3 regions of the Cognatiyoonia sp. IB215446 genome follow, and region 3 is predicted to be linked to each of the others. Evidence: riboswitches for the same ligand, from Rfam matches in the RefSeq annotation. Region 3 holds a riboswitch; each other region holds the start of a gene.

The links. A riboswitch is a leader RNA that binds a small molecule or an ion and turns the genes downstream of it on or off. The one in region 3 is predicted to bind cobalamin.
Positions count from the first base shown of each region.
Region 1: it holds a riboswitch for cobalamin, as region 3 does, so the genes downstream of both, SLH49_RS14940 (DUF1636 domain-containing protein) here and cobW (cobalamin biosynthesis protein CobW) in region 3, are expected to answer to the same signal.
Region 2: it holds a riboswitch for cobalamin, as region 3 does, so the genes downstream of both, SLH49_RS22100 (alpha/beta hydrolase) here and cobW (cobalamin biosynthesis protein CobW) in region 3, are expected to answer to the same signal.

Region 1 covers NZ_JAXBMD010000003.1:157,045-162,368, forward strand. Annotated here, with positions in the region: gene SLH49_RS14925 (iron ABC transporter permease) at 1-829, opposite strand, end outside; gene SLH49_RS14930 (ABC transporter substrate-binding protein) at 885-1,820, opposite strand; gene SLH49_RS14935 (ABC transporter ATP-binding protein) at 1,817-2,617, opposite strand; gene SLH49_RS14940 (DUF1636 domain-containing protein) at 2,614-3,009, opposite strand; cobalamin riboswitch at 3,132-3,347, opposite strand; gene SLH49_RS22390 (hypothetical protein) at 3,774-3,929, opposite strand; gene SLH49_RS14945 (hypothetical protein) at 4,116-4,883, opposite strand; gene SLH49_RS14950 (PIG-L deacetylase family protein) at 4,911-5,324, opposite strand, start outside.
Region 2 covers NZ_JAXBMD010000014.1:2,323-7,646, forward strand. Annotated here, with positions in the region: gene SLH49_RS22095 (NnrU family protein) at 27-698, shown strand; gene SLH49_RS22100 (alpha/beta hydrolase) at 750-1,688, opposite strand; cobalamin riboswitch at 1,671-1,877, opposite strand; gene SLH49_RS22105 (imelysin family protein) at 2,030-3,292, opposite strand; gene SLH49_RS22110 (hypothetical protein) at 3,307-3,786, opposite strand; gene hemP (hemin uptake protein HemP) at 3,783-3,950, opposite strand; gene SLH49_RS22120 (hypothetical protein) at 3,950-4,114, opposite strand; gene SLH49_RS22125 (extracellular solute-binding protein) at 4,310-5,324, shown strand, end outside.
Region 3 covers NZ_JAXBMD010000001.1:414,985-420,308, reverse strand. Annotated here, with positions in the region: gene smc (chromosome segregation protein SMC) at 1-2,517, opposite strand, end outside; cobalamin riboswitch at 2,753-2,970, shown strand; gene cobW (cobalamin biosynthesis protein CobW) at 3,175-4,233, shown strand; gene SLH49_RS02090 (GNAT family N-acetyltransferase) at 4,230-4,679, shown strand; gene cobN (cobaltochelatase subunit CobN) at 4,728-5,324, shown strand, end outside.

The sequences.
Region 1 (5,324 bases), on a different contig from region 3:
CCCCAACCAGCATGCGCACCACATGCGGCACCATCAGGCCAACAAAACCGATGATGCCCGAAAACGCGACCATAACTCCGGTGATCAGAGCGCCGACGACAAAGACAACAAGACGAAAGCGCGCCACGGGAATACCGAGGGTCGCGGCACTCTCATCGCCGATGGTCATCGCATTCAGCGCACCAGCCTGCGCGATCAGCCAGGCACCGCAGACCAGCAGGATCACCAGCGGATAGATCAACTGCCCCCATTGGGCGAGGCCGAGGCCACCCAGCATCCAAAACACAACCGTATGGGTCGCGCGCGGATCGCCGAGGAAAATCAGCACATTGGCCCCCGCCATGATGATGAACGACACCGCAACGCCTGCAAGCACCAGCCTATCCGCGCTTGTCGCATCGGCAAAGCGGGACACGCCCAGCACAATGGCCGTCGCGCCCAGTGCGCCAAGAAAGGCCAGAAGCGGCACGGTCAGCAAGCCGATGAAAAGCCCGGTATGCAAAAGCGCCAGAATGGCTCCGAATGCGCCGCCTGACGAGATACCGAGCAGATGCGGGTCGGCCAGCGGGTTGCGCGTCACCGCCTGCAGGCTGGCACCCACCATGGCAAGGCCCGCGCCCACCATCATGGCCAAGAGCGCGCGTGGAAAACGGATCTCCCACACAATCGCCTCGCGGCCTTGCGACCATGTTTGTTCGACAAAACCCGGCGACAGCTTGTTGGCAAAGACACCCCAGACGGTGCCGAGGGGAACCGGTACAGCCCCAACCGAAATCGCGAGTGAGAGCGAGGCCAAAAGCACCGCAAGCCCGCCCAAGACGAACATCATCGTCCTGCTCAAGCGACGGGATTGCTGCCCTGTGCTGACGGCCTCGCTCACGGGCTTATTCGCTCCAGAACGCGTCGGCGAGGGTCTTGATCGCGCGGATATTGCGCGGCCCCGGTGTCGCCTCGACATATTCCAGCGTCACAAAGCGGTCGTTCTTCACGGCATCAATGTCCGCAAAGGCGGGGTTGGACATCATGAAGTCGCGCTTTTCCTCTGCTGTGACCTCACCGTAATTCACGATGACGACGACTTCGGGGTTCCGCTCAACCACCGCTTCCCATGTGACGGTGGCCCAGCTTTTCTTAAAATCATCCATGATGTTGACGCCACCCGCCGCCTCGATCAGCGCGGTCGGCATGGCATAACGCCCGGCAGTAAACGGCGTATCCTCACCGCTGTCATAGACAAAGACGCGCAGCGGCTCGCCCGTTTGCAGCGTTTCCGTGAAGGCAGCAAGATCGGCGCGGTATCCATCGACGAGTTCGGTCGCCGCATCCTCAACATCGAAGATGCGACCAAGGTTCATCAGGTCGGCATACATGTCCTCGATGCTGGCCTTTTCCTTGTCCATTATATGGGTGCAGGATTCGGTGAGTTCGTAGACCTGAATGCCAAACGGCTCCAGCGTTTCGGGTGTGACTTCACCGCCAACTTTCATGCCGTAGTTCCATCCAGCAAAGAAAAAGTCGGCATCGGCGCCCACAAGCACCTCTTTCGACGGGTAGCGCGCGGACAGCTCAGGCAATTCATCGATACCAAACCGCATCTCTTCGTCCAGCGTCTTCCAGCCCGAAATGCCGGTATAGCCCACCATGTTGTCGGCGAGGCCGAGGACCAGCATCATCTCCGTCAGGTTGACGTCGTTTGAGATGGCCCGTTGCGGCGGCGCATCGAAGGTCACCGTGCGGTTGCAGCTTTGCACTGTCACTTCGGCCTGTACGAAGCTCCCGATAAGGGCGAGTGCTGTCGCGCCGTAGATTGCATTCTTCATGATATCGTTTCCTCGGTCTGAAGATGAAAGGTCAGATGATTGGTGTTGCTCGGCGCGAGATGTTCGCGCCGCGCTTGCACATGGAAGGCGTTTGAGACGGCGGCTTCGGACAGCACCTCATCAGGGGTGCCGAACCCAACGGGCCGCCCGTTCTGCAAAAGCAGGATGTGATCGCAGATATCAGCCGCGAGATTAAGATCATGCAGAGAGGTCACAATCGTCAGCGGCAGGTGCCGGATCAGGTCCAGCACCTCAAGCTGATGGCGGATGTCGAGGTGGTTGGTCGGCTCGTCCAGGATCAAAAGGCGCGGTTGCTGTGTGAGCGCGCGGGCCACCATGACCCGCTGACGCTCACCTCCTGAAAGTGTTCCAAGATGGCGATGTGCGAGGCCATGCAGCCCAAGCTGCCCCAACGCGCTATCAATGATCTCCGCATCATGCGCACCGGCACTGCCACCAAAGCCGCGCCGATGCGGGGTGCGTCCTAAAGTGACAATTTCGCGGACCGTCAGGGCGAAGTCGCTGGGTTGTTCCTGCAAAACGGCGGCAATCCGTTGCGCGACCTCTTTCGCGCTGAGGCTCCAGATATCCGCGCCATCAACCTGCACCGCGCCGGTGCGCGGCCGGTGAAACCGGTAGAGCAGGCGCAACAACGTGGTTTTGCCCGCACCGTTCGGACCTACGATGCCCAGCACACCACCCGCAGGCAGATCAAAGCTGGTTGCCTGCAGGATCTGCGGCGCGCCTCGCCCCGGCGACCATGACAGGTCGTGCACGGAAAGATGGGCGGCGGTCACGAGGCTCGCGCCTCGCTTTCCTCAATCGCGACAATCGCTGCGGGGACGCGGGCCAACGTCGACTTGCGCAGCTTGCCGGGCCGGTCCACGGACGAGCACCAGCCGTCATGCAGATAGGCATATTGGCGGGCGAAGGCGACGAGATCATCAATGTCCGTCTCAGGATCGATATCACCGAAAAGATACGTGGCCTTTCGTGTGCCATGATAAGCCACCGTACAAGGACGGTCGCATCCGGCCATGCAAGCCACGCCGGAGATCTCAAAGTCCTCGGTGACAGCGTCGCCCGCGGCCGCCATGGCCTTGCGTAGGCGGTCGATCAGCTCATAGCCCGGACGACATTCGGTGCCCTTGTGCCGACAGGATGTGCAGATTGTAATACGATGTTCCATAAGGCCCTCCGCCTTGGGCGGGGGCAAGGGATACAGAACCATGTTGTCGCGGGTCGTTGAACCGCTTTGCCATCATATGCTCCAGACCAGGCACCCCGCCTGATGGGTGTTGACATGCCGGTGCACGCGGCACCGGTGATGGCAGGTCTCCTGACTTGCGGGTCAATGCTTGCCCCAACCTTCCCGAACCTTTGGCCCAGTGGTGTTTTGGGGTCGCTCACCGCTCACAGTTGCGGGGGCAGTCACGGATTTGGTGCCTTATGGCTACGCCGCACCGTGTTCCCTTTTCATCTTGTCAGCACTTTTGGCGTCCAAGAACCATCGCTGTCAGTGAAATGAAAGTTGCGGGTGGGGTCAATAGGCATTCGTCATGCATGTGGAACCAGCATTGCGAATGAAACTTTTGCCCTCGGGAAGGTATGTCTGTCTAGGACCAGGACCATGAACCGGCAAATGACAAGAGTTGTGGTAGCAACTGCTGAAATGGAAATCTCCGGGCATCGGTTGTAGTGAAGCTAACCAATGCGCCAATGCTGAAGGTGCCTAAATTACCAGAGTTAAAAAGTGTTTTGGAAGAGCTGATGCACCCGAAGGAAACCAACTTGAACCTAGTCTACTTGATCCATGCCCTTTTGGAGTATCTCCGGTCGAATGCCCCACGTTTTGGCGGATGGCAAGGGCCTAACGAGCATTCTAGAAAACCATTTAACTCGTGATGAACTTTCTAACTTACATGGATCACGACGAGGTGTGGAATGAAAAGTTCACGGCCCGTCGCAGGGAGAGGTTCCGGTTGCCGGCTCGAACGCTGCGTTGACGATTGATCGGCTATTGCAACCAACGGCATGAGCAACTTCGCTGATTGCTATGTCACGTTGAAGAAGCAGTCGCTTGGCCTCGCTGATCCGTCGGTGGTTCAGAAAAGCATAATGCTAGCGATACAATTTTGCTCTTCTGGACAGGAGGCTACTTAAATGAAAGGGCGCTGCGGTCCCTTCCAGAAACATCTCTAAGAACGCAAACAACACGAGGACTCGACGGCAACTCGAACAAAAGAGATCCGCATTACCAACTGCTTAACCCCTGGCTAAGATACTACCGACTCATCATAATTCCGGCCAGCCAACTTCATTCCACTGGCTTGCCTGCGCGCGCAACCGGTCCGCAAACCAGTTGGCCAATTGCTTCTCCCGGCCTGAACGCTCCATAGGTTCCGGATTGGTTGCTTCCGCGCCTTCAAAATCTAGCGAAAGCTTGCGAAAGTACCGAATGAAAGCCTCTGATGGCTCCCGTCGCCATGTGTCGAAGCTCAATGGAACATGGGCTGAGTAGATTGCGTCAGAGTATGTCGTCACGACCGACCTCTGCTGGCTAACGGTGAAAGCGCGCTCAAAGAGCCATATGAAATCATCCTGGGTCAACTCGGCGAGACTCTTATGGCCCAATCGCCCTTCATCAATGAAGTTTGAAGTCGCTATCTCGTGCATGAGGCGTCGACCAAGCACGTTAAACCCCATTTCACCTAAAGTGATCTGAAACGCACCTAGGCGCTCGCAAGCGAAGAAGTCTTCGGCATGGATCGGAATTATTGCGCTTGTCGTGATGGCTTCGAGTCGGGTCTTTAACAGCGCGCCAAGTGATGACGCCGGTGTTGTTTCCATTTGCTGCGCGACAACACCGACATCGTACCAATCTGGAGGAAGAAAATTCTCTATGAGGTTTAGGGCGCTCTGTCTGAGTATGGAAACATCCCGTGGTGAAAAATGAATGATATAGGTCACTGGGACGGTGAGTAGATTTAGCTGCGGCAGATCCGTATGCTCTGAAAACAAGCGGTTCAAAGCGCGCTCGTTGTCCGATCGATTATAAAGCATGGCTGTTCTTCTATGTCCTGCGGAGACCTACTGGATGTTGCGGACCAGTTTGAAACCCTCGGCGGCTGCCACTCCGACACAGGCACCGCGATATCTTGCCAGATGTTCGACCGCCTGCATCGACCTAGCGTGGGGCCATGCACGCATTTCTGCTTGATAATGGCCTAGTGCGGCCATCTTAAGTTCGAGAAAATCGGCGATATCGACATACCAGTCTGGGGCAAAGGTAGACGCTGGAGAAGGTGCTCTCCACTCTGTGCTCGACATGACCTCGAAGGTTAGTATCGTGGCGGTATGCGTTCCGGGTTGCGGTCGCAACGCTGTCATAACTGCCTCATGCGTGGCCCTATGATCGACGTTCAGGTCACCGCTATGGTGGGTATAGACAATGTCTGGCCGGTTGCGTTGCACCGCTGCCTCTATGATTTTTGTGAGTGATAG
Region 2 (5,324 bases), on a different contig from region 3:
TCGCTGGCGAAGCGAGGGCGATAAACATGGCATGGGCTGGTTTTATCGTGGCTTTCATCGCCTTTTTTGTCACGCATTCTTTGCCTGTCAGGCCACCCTTGCGACCCATTCTGGTGCGGGCGCTTGGCCCGCGTGGGTTCGGTTTGGCCTACGGGGCATTGTCATTGGGTGCCTTGACATGGTTGATCATTGCCGCGGGACAGGCACCCTTTGTCCCCCTTTGGTCTTGGGCGCCTTGGCAAAATGGTGTTGCACTGATCCTGATGGGACTGTCTTGCATCATCTTCAGCCTGGGGCTTGGACGCCCAAATCCGTTTTCCTTTGGCGGCGCGCAAAATTACCTATTCGACCCACAGCGACCGGGCATTGTGCGCCTGACACGCCATCCTCTGCTGACAGCACTTGCAGTGTGGGCGCTGGCCCATCTGATCCCGAATGGTGATCTGGCGCATGTGATCCTGTTTGGTGTCTTCGCAGGTTTTGCCAGCTTTGGTGGGCTGCTTGTTGATCGCCGCAAACGCCGCGAGATGGGGCAGGGGTGGCAGATGCTCAAAGATGACATGGGCCGTCAGGCTCATGCGGTTGCTTTCATGTCAGCACCGGTCAGCGATGCTTTGCGCATCGTTGTTGCTGGTTTTGTTTATGTGGGGCTGCTGTGGCTCCACCCACGCGTGATCGGCGTCAATCCGATTATTTGACCTAACCTTTGTGCAAGCCAGCACGTCTCAGTGACCAGTACGCGGACTCTGTCAATCAGTTGTCCCGTTTTCCGAAATGAAATCGACGATGCTGGGCAGCACCATATCGTGCAGCGGTAGCGTGGGGTCGTAGTAGTCGGCGAGAGGATCCCCAGGGACCGCCTCTTTCAGCATATGGGTCCCGCCAGGCAGGTTTACGCGCCGCGCCTGCTGCATCGCACCTTTGAGCAGGTTCGCATCATCCAGGCTGACTTGCACGTCTGCATCACCTTGCATGATCAGCGCGGGACCATTCCAGTCTGCGGCGATAGCAGTAGGATCGTAGGAAAAGAGATCAATCATATAGCGCTGGAGGCTGGGTGAAAAAAGCGACTGCAAGACCGGCGATATGTCGGTTGGATCGCGGCCTGTGCCAGCTTCCAGGTCGGTCACGATAGACCTGATTTCCGGCATGATTGGCGCATTGGCCGGATTGGCTTCAAACTGCGCGATCATCAACTGCCCGACAGGTCGCCCGGGTGTTGCAAGAAGGATCAGACCGCAAAGGCTGGCAGGCGGGTCCTTTGCCGCTACCAAGGCCACCAGCCCGCCTTCGGAATGTCCGGCAATCCAGACGCATGGCGCAATCTGGGAAGCACGGTTCACCCAGCCGCGCAAATCATCGGCATAGGCCGCAATGGTGACATCGTTTGGATCAGCGATGGCCGCCTCGCTGCCAAAGAAACCGCGCTTATCGATGCGCAATGATGCGATACCATGCACCGCCAACCCTTCGGCGAGTAGCTTGTAGGTATCAGTGGCGAGCCCGGACTGGGGAGAATTCCCATCGCGGTCGGTCGGCCCTGATCCCGGTACAATCACCACAGCATGCGCTGCACCTTCCGGTGCGATCTGCTCTGCCTCCAGCGGCCCTGGCGGTCCGGGAATCTGGACTGCCTCCGCCATTGCGGAGGCGGGAAGAAAGAGCAGAAGAAGATATCGCAATCGCATGGCGGTTTCCTTGCTCGCGGGTCATAGCTTTGCCAGGCCTTCGTTACTGGCGCTCTGGTGCGTCATTGGTCATTCCGGCTTCGCTCACCGCTTGCAGTTGCGGGGACAGCCGCAGATTTAGATCTTGAGTGCTCACTGCGTTCTCTTTTCATCCGACGCACTTGATGCGCCAGAACCGAAGTAAATTTTGGATAATTTTAGCGATGGTAATGTCAAGTAGCGGCGCACGCATTCACCCAAAGCTTTTTGAAGAAGATGCAACGACCAAATACCAACTTGCTCAAAAGAGAAGGGGCGGTGCCACCAAAGCACCGCCCCGGTTTTCGAGCTTTTTAGGTCAGTTATTGAAAAACGGCTTCTGGATTATCGAGGCTGTCCGATCCTTCGATTTCGATCCCATCGGCGCCCAGAACGGCGATGACGCGTTCGATGGACCGCGTTTGGTCGATCAGCCCGTTCACGCCGCCCATGATCAAAGCTTCGCCGGCATCATTGCCACGCGCAAGCATCATATCATAGGTAAAGCCCGCCTCGGCCGCAGTTTTGATGCGGCCCAGGGCCATCACGGCATCGGACAATTTCGCTTTCATTTCCATATCCAGCGCAGGATCGGCTTCGGCCACCAGATCGGAAAGCGATGGTCCGCTTACCACGGTGCCGTCGATGCCCGTATAACTGCCAAGATAGACAGACTGGATGCCCACACCATTGTAGAAGTGATCATTATGCGTGTTGTCGGCAAAGCAAGAATGCTCTTCCTCGGGATCGTTGAGCATCACGCCAAGGCGCATCCGCTCACCAGCAGTTTCGCCGTAAGAAAGCGAGCCCATACCGGTTAGCATTGCAGCAATGCCTGCATCAGCGTCGGCCATCAATTCAGCGCGGGCCGCACCACCATCAGTCCATTGCGCGGCCATCCATTCCAAATCTGAGATCAGGAGGTCGGTTGCCGCCACCAGATATTCCGCGCGGCGGTCGCAATTGCCGTTCGTGCAAGCATCGCCCTGCGCATAGTCTGTCCAGGGGCGGTTGCCTGCGCCCGCCCCGTGCCCGTTGAGGTCCTGCCCCCACAGAAGGAACTCAATCGCGTGGTATCCGGTGGCGACATTCGCCTCCACCCCGTCCGCCTCTTGGAGTGTGTCTTCCAAAAGTGCGGGCGTGATAGTGGATGCATCCACAGTCTCACCAGACAGCGTGAAAGACGCATTGGCGATCACATTCAGCGTCGCTGCGGCGTTCTCATCCGTTGGACCACCGTAAGAGGCATCTACGTAATCGATCAGCCCTTCATCGAGTGGCCACGCGTTCACCTTGCCTTCCCAATCATCGACGATGGCATTGCCGAAGCGGAAAACCTCAGTCTGCTGGTAAGGAACGCGGGCGGCAAGCCAAGCTTCCTTCGCGGCCTCCAGGTGCTCCGCCGACGGATCGGCAACAAGCGCGTTGATCGCAGTTTGCAGCACTTTCGCAGATGTTAAGCTGTCAGTATATTTTGCGGCCGCCATATCGGCATAAGTGTCGAGGACGTCCGTTTTTTCGACCGCCAGAGCAGGCGTCGCAAGTGCCAGACAGAGTGCCGTTGACGCGAGATACGTGGATTTCATGAGGTTTTTCCCTGTTAGTGAAGTACTGGTTGATGAATTGGCTTCTTCGCGACCGCTTTGGGCGCGGCGAGGTTCATTTGTTTGAGCGCGAGGCCGAAATCCGCGGCTAGGCTGGTCAGGGCAGGGGCCATGTCGGGACGGACCAGCAGCATAGCGATCATCATGGCATCTTCACGCTCTCCGTCTGCGGCGCTCGCCACGAAATGGGCAAAGCTGGCCTCATCGGCACCAACACAGCGGCAATTTAACCCATGGCGGCAAAGCGGGCGGCGTCCGTGCCGAACACACATGCTGCAAAGCTCTGCAAAGGCGGCAACCGCATTGTGCCCGCGTCCTCTTCCCAGCGTGTTGATCAGGTCATTCATGACGTTCGTTTGCGTCTCTGGACCTTCGCACCACATGCGCAGGTAGATAACAGCAGCGGCTGTCAGCCCGTCAAAATCATCAATAACAGCAACAGTGGCCGCGCCACGATGTGCAAGGGACGCATTCATTTTGTCAGGATCAACTTGCCCGCGCGTGTGATACGCAAGACATAGACTTGATCGTCCAGCACGATATTGGCCTGGCCTTCATCACTGACCATATCGCGCGCATCAAAGCAGGGCAGATGTTGGGTAGGTTGCGTCGGTTGCGGCATCATCTTTGGCATACCCATCACAGCCGCCCCTCACGTCCGGCGCAGCGGTCAAGCATCCATTCCAGCTGCAATCCCGCACGGCTGCCATCGTGTTGCAACGCTTCGAGGAGCTCGGCCTTGGTCGGCACCGAGAGCTGGTCGTCCTGTTTGGTCGTTTTCGAGCTGTCCAATGGTTTGGGCATGACGAGAAGTCCTTTCATCGGGTGATTTGTCGGGCTTCCCCTGCTGCGAACACGGGTGGCTGGAAGATGAGTCCAAACCTGAGTGATTTTGTCACCCATGTCAATCTGACAATTTCGCTCAGGAATCTGGACATTGGCTTGAAACATGGTAAATGCAATTCCTGAGTAAAACGCTCATAAAACAGGGATTGGATCATGACACAGACCACCAAAGCACTTCTTATCGGCGCAACCGCGCTGACGGCGATCGCATCCTCGGCCTATGCCGAGGGTGAACTGAACCTTTATTCATCGCGTCATTACGACACTGATGAGCGGCTCTATTCCGACTTCACCGATATGACCGGCATCACGATCAACCGGATTGAAGGCAATGCGGATGAGCTAATTGCACGTATGGAAGCGGAAGGTGCAAACTCGCCCGCCGATATCCTGCTGACGGTCGATACATCCCGCTTGGAGCGCGCGAAGGAGGCCGGTGTGCTGCAATCCATCGACAGTGCGGTGCTTGAGACACGCATTCCCGAAGCGCTGCAGGATGATGACAACCAGTGGTTCGGCTTTAGCCAGCGTGCGCGCATTATCTTCTATGACAAGGCCGACGTGACCGACCCGCCCATGTCTTATGTCGATCTGGCCGATCCGGCTTATGAAGGCATGGTTTGCCACCGGTCCTCCACCAACGTGTATTCGCAGACCCTCGTTTCGGCAATTATCGAGAATTACGGCACGGAAGCGGCGACATCCTGGGCCGAAGGGTTCGTCAACAATTTTGCCCGTGATCCACAAGGTGGTGACACCGATCAGCTGCGTGGTCTGGTGTCGGGTGAATGCGATATCTCAATCTCGAACACCTATTACTTCGCCCGCGCGCTGCGGAAGGACGTTGATGGCCTGAATGCCGAAGCACTCGACAATATCGGCTGGGTATTCCCCGCGCAGAATGCTGAGGGCGCGCATATGAACCTGTCGGGCGGCGGTGTAGCTGCCAACGCACCAAACCGCGACAATGCAATTGCTTTCCTTGAATACCTCGCCTCCGACCAGGCGCAGGAATACTTCAGCGCGGGCAATGACGAATATCCGGCAGTTGCTGGTGTGGGCCTTTCGCCCTCAGTCGCCGCCCTTGGTCTCTTCCGCCCAGATGCGGTAGACCTGTCCGAAGTTGCCAAAAACGTCCCAGAAGCACAGGCCATCTTTAATCAGGTCG
Region 3 (5,324 bases):
ATCGGCAAGCTCGGCACGCTTGGCAGCAATCACTTCTGGTGCCGCTGTGGCCTCGGCCAATTCCGCCTCGGACTTTTCCTTGCGTTCGACGAGTTCCGCCGTACGTTTACTCGCCGTTTCCAACCGGTGCTTCCAGCCCGAGATCTCCTTGGTGATCTCCTGAGAGCGTTTCAGCCGCTGCTCACCTTCGCGGCGCACCTCATCAAAGGCCGTGCGGCGGGACATCATTGTGATCCGGGCAGCCTCAACCGTCATTTTGACATCCTCAACCGCCGCCCGCGCTGCATCAAGATCACCCAAATCGGATGCCGCCTTTTCAGCGCTCGCCAACGCCTTGCGCGCTGCCATCGCCTCCTCTTCATGGCGTTTCACCGCGAGGCCCAGACTCTCCAGCTTACCTTCGCTCAGATTGCGTTCTGCCTCGGCGCGGCTTGCGGCACGGTTCGCATCGGTGACCGCCTGATCAGCGTCCCGGCGCGCTTTCCGCGCGGTATGGTCCGCCTCGGTCTGCTCTTTCAGCAAGACCGTCAGCGCCTCATGGGCTTGAGCCGCACCCTGTGCCGTCGCGTTGGCGTCTTCAAGATCGCGCTTGAGCTCAGTCAGCCGGTTCAGCTGCTGCAAGCGTAATGCGGCCGTTGATGGCGCGTCTTCTGCGCCCGCGCGGAAACCGTCCCAGCGCCACAGATCTCCCTCAACCGAGACCAGCCGCTGCCCCGGCTTCAGATCCGCTTGTAAGCGAGGCCCATCGGCCTGATCCACCAGCCCGACCTGCGACATCCGCCGCACCAAGACTTCCGGCACGGCCACATAGTTGGTCAGCGCCTTCACGCCATCGGGCAATGTCTGCGGTGCTGCATAGCCCGGCAACAAAGCCCAGCCCGACTTGGCCTCAGCGCCGACAGCGGGTGCGCGCAAATCGTCGGCCAATGCTGCGCCCAGCGCCTTTTCATAGCCGCCTTCGACGCGCAAAAGGTCAAGGACCTGCCCGCCCTCGGCGGTGTCGCGTTCCACCAGCTTGGCCAATGCGGCCACCTCGGCGCGCAGCGCATTTGCCTCGCCTTCCGCCTCCGATCGCAAAGCGCGCGCTTCGCTTTCGCGTGATTGGGTTTCGGCGCGCGCTGCTTCGGTGGCCACGAGCGCTGTATCGGCGGCCTCAGCGGCCGCGATCGCCGCCTTTTCGGCCTCACCGGCACTTGCAAAATCGGCCTCGGCCTTTGTCAGGTTCGCGCGCGCCTCATCCATGGCTGCCTTGGCACGCGCGGCCTCAGCCTCGCTTTTTTCCAACGTCGTGCGACTATCATCCAGCAAGCGCTGTGCGGATTGATGCCGCGCCGCCAGACGCGCCACATCCTCTGTCATCCGCGCCGTATCAGCCTCGCGTTCCTGCAACACACCCGCCGCCTCGCGTGCTGCCACCTGTGCTGCATCCAGCCGCTTGTCATGGCCCTCTCCGGCCTTCGTGATTTCCCGCGCTTCCCATTCAAGCCGTTCAATCGTCTCGCCCGCATCCTTGTTCAGTCCAGCCTCACGCTCCATATCGCGACCGAGCTGGTCGATGCGGGCGCGCAGCGTCTCGATCATATCAAGCGCACGCTGTTCCTGATCCTTTAGCGTATCCCGTTGCACCTGCAGGCGCTGCAGAACCGCTGCCGCAATCGCCTCTTCCTCACGCAAGGGGGGCAGCGCATCTTCCGCCCCCTGACGCGCTTTGCCGGCCTCGCGCGCCGCTTTTTCAGCCTGCGCTGCCGCGGTTGTCCGCTCGCGCAACTGCTCGGACGCGGCCAAAAGCGCCTCGTCGGCCTCTTTCCAGCGGCGGTAAAGCAACATGCCCTCCGCCTTGCGCAGCTTCTCCCCGATCTCGCGATAGCGCGCGGCCTGTTTGGCCTGCCGGGCCAGTTGCGCAAGCTGTGAGGCCAGTTGTTCGATCACGTCATCAACGCGCGTGAGGTTCGTCTCGGCCCCTTTCAACTTCAGTTCCGCCTCATGACGCCGCTGATAAAGGCCCGAAATCCCGGCTGCCTCTTCCAGAATACGGCGGCGCGCCTTGGGTTTCGCGTTGATCAGTTCCGCGATCTGCCCCTGCCGGACCAAGGCGGGCGAATGCGCCCCGGTGGAGGCATCGGCAAACAGCATCTGCACATCCCGTGCGCGCACGTCCTTTGCTCCAACCTTATAGGCCGAGCCCGCATCGCGCGTGATCCGACGAATGATCTCCAGATTATCGCTGTCGTTGAACGCCGCCGGGGCCAGCCGTTCTCCATTATCGATGATCAGCGACACTTCGGCAAAGTTCCGGGCAGGCCGGGTGGAGGCACCGGCAAAGATCACATCTTCCATGCCCCCGCCGCGCATGGCCTTGGGGCGGTTTTCACCCATGACCCAGCGCAAGGCTTCCAAGAGGTTCGACTTTCCACAACCATTGGGGCCGACCACGCCCGTCAGACCATCCGCGATGATCAGATCGGTTGGATCAACAAAGCTTTTAAAGCCATTCAGTCGGAGCTTGCTAAACCGCACGCGATGTCCTGCTCTTGATTCCCTCAAGTTGACAAATTCTGTCCCTTCGCGATGGCGCGAGTCAACGCGGGTACGCTAGATAAGGCCAAAACCGGCCACTTATCCACAAGATATTGAACCTCACCCCTTCATCATGGTCCAAAAAACCCCCGCCGGAGGCATCCGACCTGTCAAGCAAAGCCGCCCGCTGCCCTGTAAGCGTCGCTTTCCACCTTGACCCTTCTGCCTCCAAAGGCGCACACATAACGCGTATGGTTCCCCGCCGATGCCCAGCATCAGGGGATGAAATGGGAATGTGGACGGGTCGATCTACCTCAGAGACCTCAAGCCACAGCCGCCCCCGCGACTGTATGCGGAGAGCGTTTGCGACAATGCCACTGGGGCAATCCCGGGAAGGCCGCAAAATGCCGAGACCCGCAAGCCAGGAGACCAGCCATGCAAAGTAACGCAACCTGCCGTCGGGGATGACGGTAAAGGAGGATCAACATGTCTATCGCATCAGGTGCCGTTCATCGCACCACGCTTAATCCAGCAAGCCCGGCAGCTCACCGCGCACAGGCGGTGTCTTCATTGGATATCAGGCGGACCACGACCGCTTAGTCCCCAAAGCATGCGGCGTGACTGCATGACATCTGACCAAACGCGATAGGACACAACATGCCCGCAAAGATCCCTGCCACCGTTGTCACCGGCTTTCTTGGCGCCGGAAAGACGACCCTCATCCGCCACATGCTGCAAAACGCCGAAGGCAAGAAGATCGCGCTCATCATCAATGAATTCGGCGATCTCGGCGTCGATGGCGATATCCTGAAAGGCTGCGGTGAGGAAACCTGCACCGAAGACGATATCGTAGAGCTTTCCAATGGCTGCATCTGCTGCACCGTGGCCGATGACTTCATCCCGACCATGGAGCAGCTTCTCAGCCGCGAGGACAAGCCCGATCACATCGTCATCGAAACCTCCGGTCTCGCCCTGCCGCAACCGCTGATCCGCGCGTTCAACTGGCCTGGCATCTCTACCAAAGTGACCGTTGATGGGGTCGTGACAGTTGTGGATGGCCGCGCCGTCCATGATGGCCAGTTCGCACATAATGTGGCTGCGGTCGATGCCCAGCGCGCGCAGGACGACAATCTAGATCACGAAACGCCGCTGTCAGAGCTCTTCGAGGATCAGGTCGCCTGCGCTGACATGATCGTCGTAAACAAGGCCGACCTTCTGAACGAAGATGAGGCTGGTGTCTTGACCGACCGCCTCAAAACCGAGTCCCGTGACGGCGTGCAGGTGGTCAAAGCCGCCATGGGCGCGCTTCCGGTCGACGTACTGCTCGGTCAGGGCATCGGGGCCGAAGCTGACCTCGAAAGCCGCCACGAAATCCACCACCATCATCATCACCACGATGACGATGATCACGATCATGAACACGAGCACGGCCATGATGAATTCGAAAGCTTCATCATCACGCGCGGCGAAGTCGCGGATGCAAACGCCTTCGCCGAACAGGTGGCCGACACAATCCGCGCGCATGGTATTCTGCGCCTGAAAGGCTTCGTCGCGGTCGCCGGCAAACCGATGCGGCTGACGCTGCAGGCCGTAGGTCCGCGCGTCGACACCTATTTCGATCAGCCGTTCGGCGATGCCGCGCGCGACACAAGGTTGGTTGTGATCGGTGAGGCCGGGCTTGATCATGCGGCCATCACAGCAGCGCTCGCCGCATGATTATCGTCGAACGGAATGACCCGCACCATCCCGGCGCCAAGGCTTTGCTCGAGCAAAGCCATGCGCTGATGCGCTCACTCTTTCCACCGGAAGAGAACTTCTTCCTCGATTTCGACGCGCTGGTCGCCCCGGATATCCACTTCTTCACCGCCCTTGAAGACGATGAGATCGTTGGCACGGGCGCGCTCAAGACCTGCGAAGGCTACGGCGAAATCAAATCCATGTTCGTCGCCGAAGAGGCGCGCGGCAAAGGCGTGGCCGACGCCATCCTGCGCCAGATCGAGGACCAGGCCCGCGAAGAAAACCTGCCCGTCCTGAAGCTGGAAACCGGTGATGCGTTGGTCGCTGCCCTGAAGCTCTATGTGCGCAATGGATATAAAACCTGCGAAGCCTTCGGCCCCTACATGACGGCAACCCGGTCAGTCTTCATGGAGAAGACGCTGTGAACTGGACGCAAGGCCGTCCCAGACCCCGATCCGGGGCCTCAACCTGAAATGCACCTGCTCGCCGCCACCCCTGGCGCCATCGCTGACGGCACCGAACCGGTTGATCTGAACCAGACACCCGCAGACGTCGTCATCATTTCGGCAGCGGATACAGAACTCGCCGCCCTCTCGGATGCGCGGGCCGAGATGGAGAAGCCGCCCACCCTGCGGCTGGCCAATATGATGCATCTGACCCATCCAATGTCGGTCGATCTGCACCTCGACAATTGCGCCACGAAATCCCGTCTCGTGATTGCCCGTATTCTGGGTGGCGCGGGCTACTGGAAATACGGATTGACCCAATATGCTGCTCGGCTGCACGAGGCTGGCGTCCCCTTCGTGGCCCTGCCCGGTGACGACAAACCGGACCCGGAATTGCGCGAACTCTCCACAGTCGCGCCGGAGGATTACGATACGCTCTGGTCCTACCTGATCGAAGGTGGCCCGCAAAACAGCAACAACCTCCTGCGCTATGCCCAGGCCCTACTGGATGACGGGGACAAACCCAGCGCACCCGCACCGCTCTTACGCGCGGGCATCTACTGGCCCGGCGCGGGCATCGCCGATCTGGATGCGGCCAAGGCAGGCTGGACCGATGGTGCACCG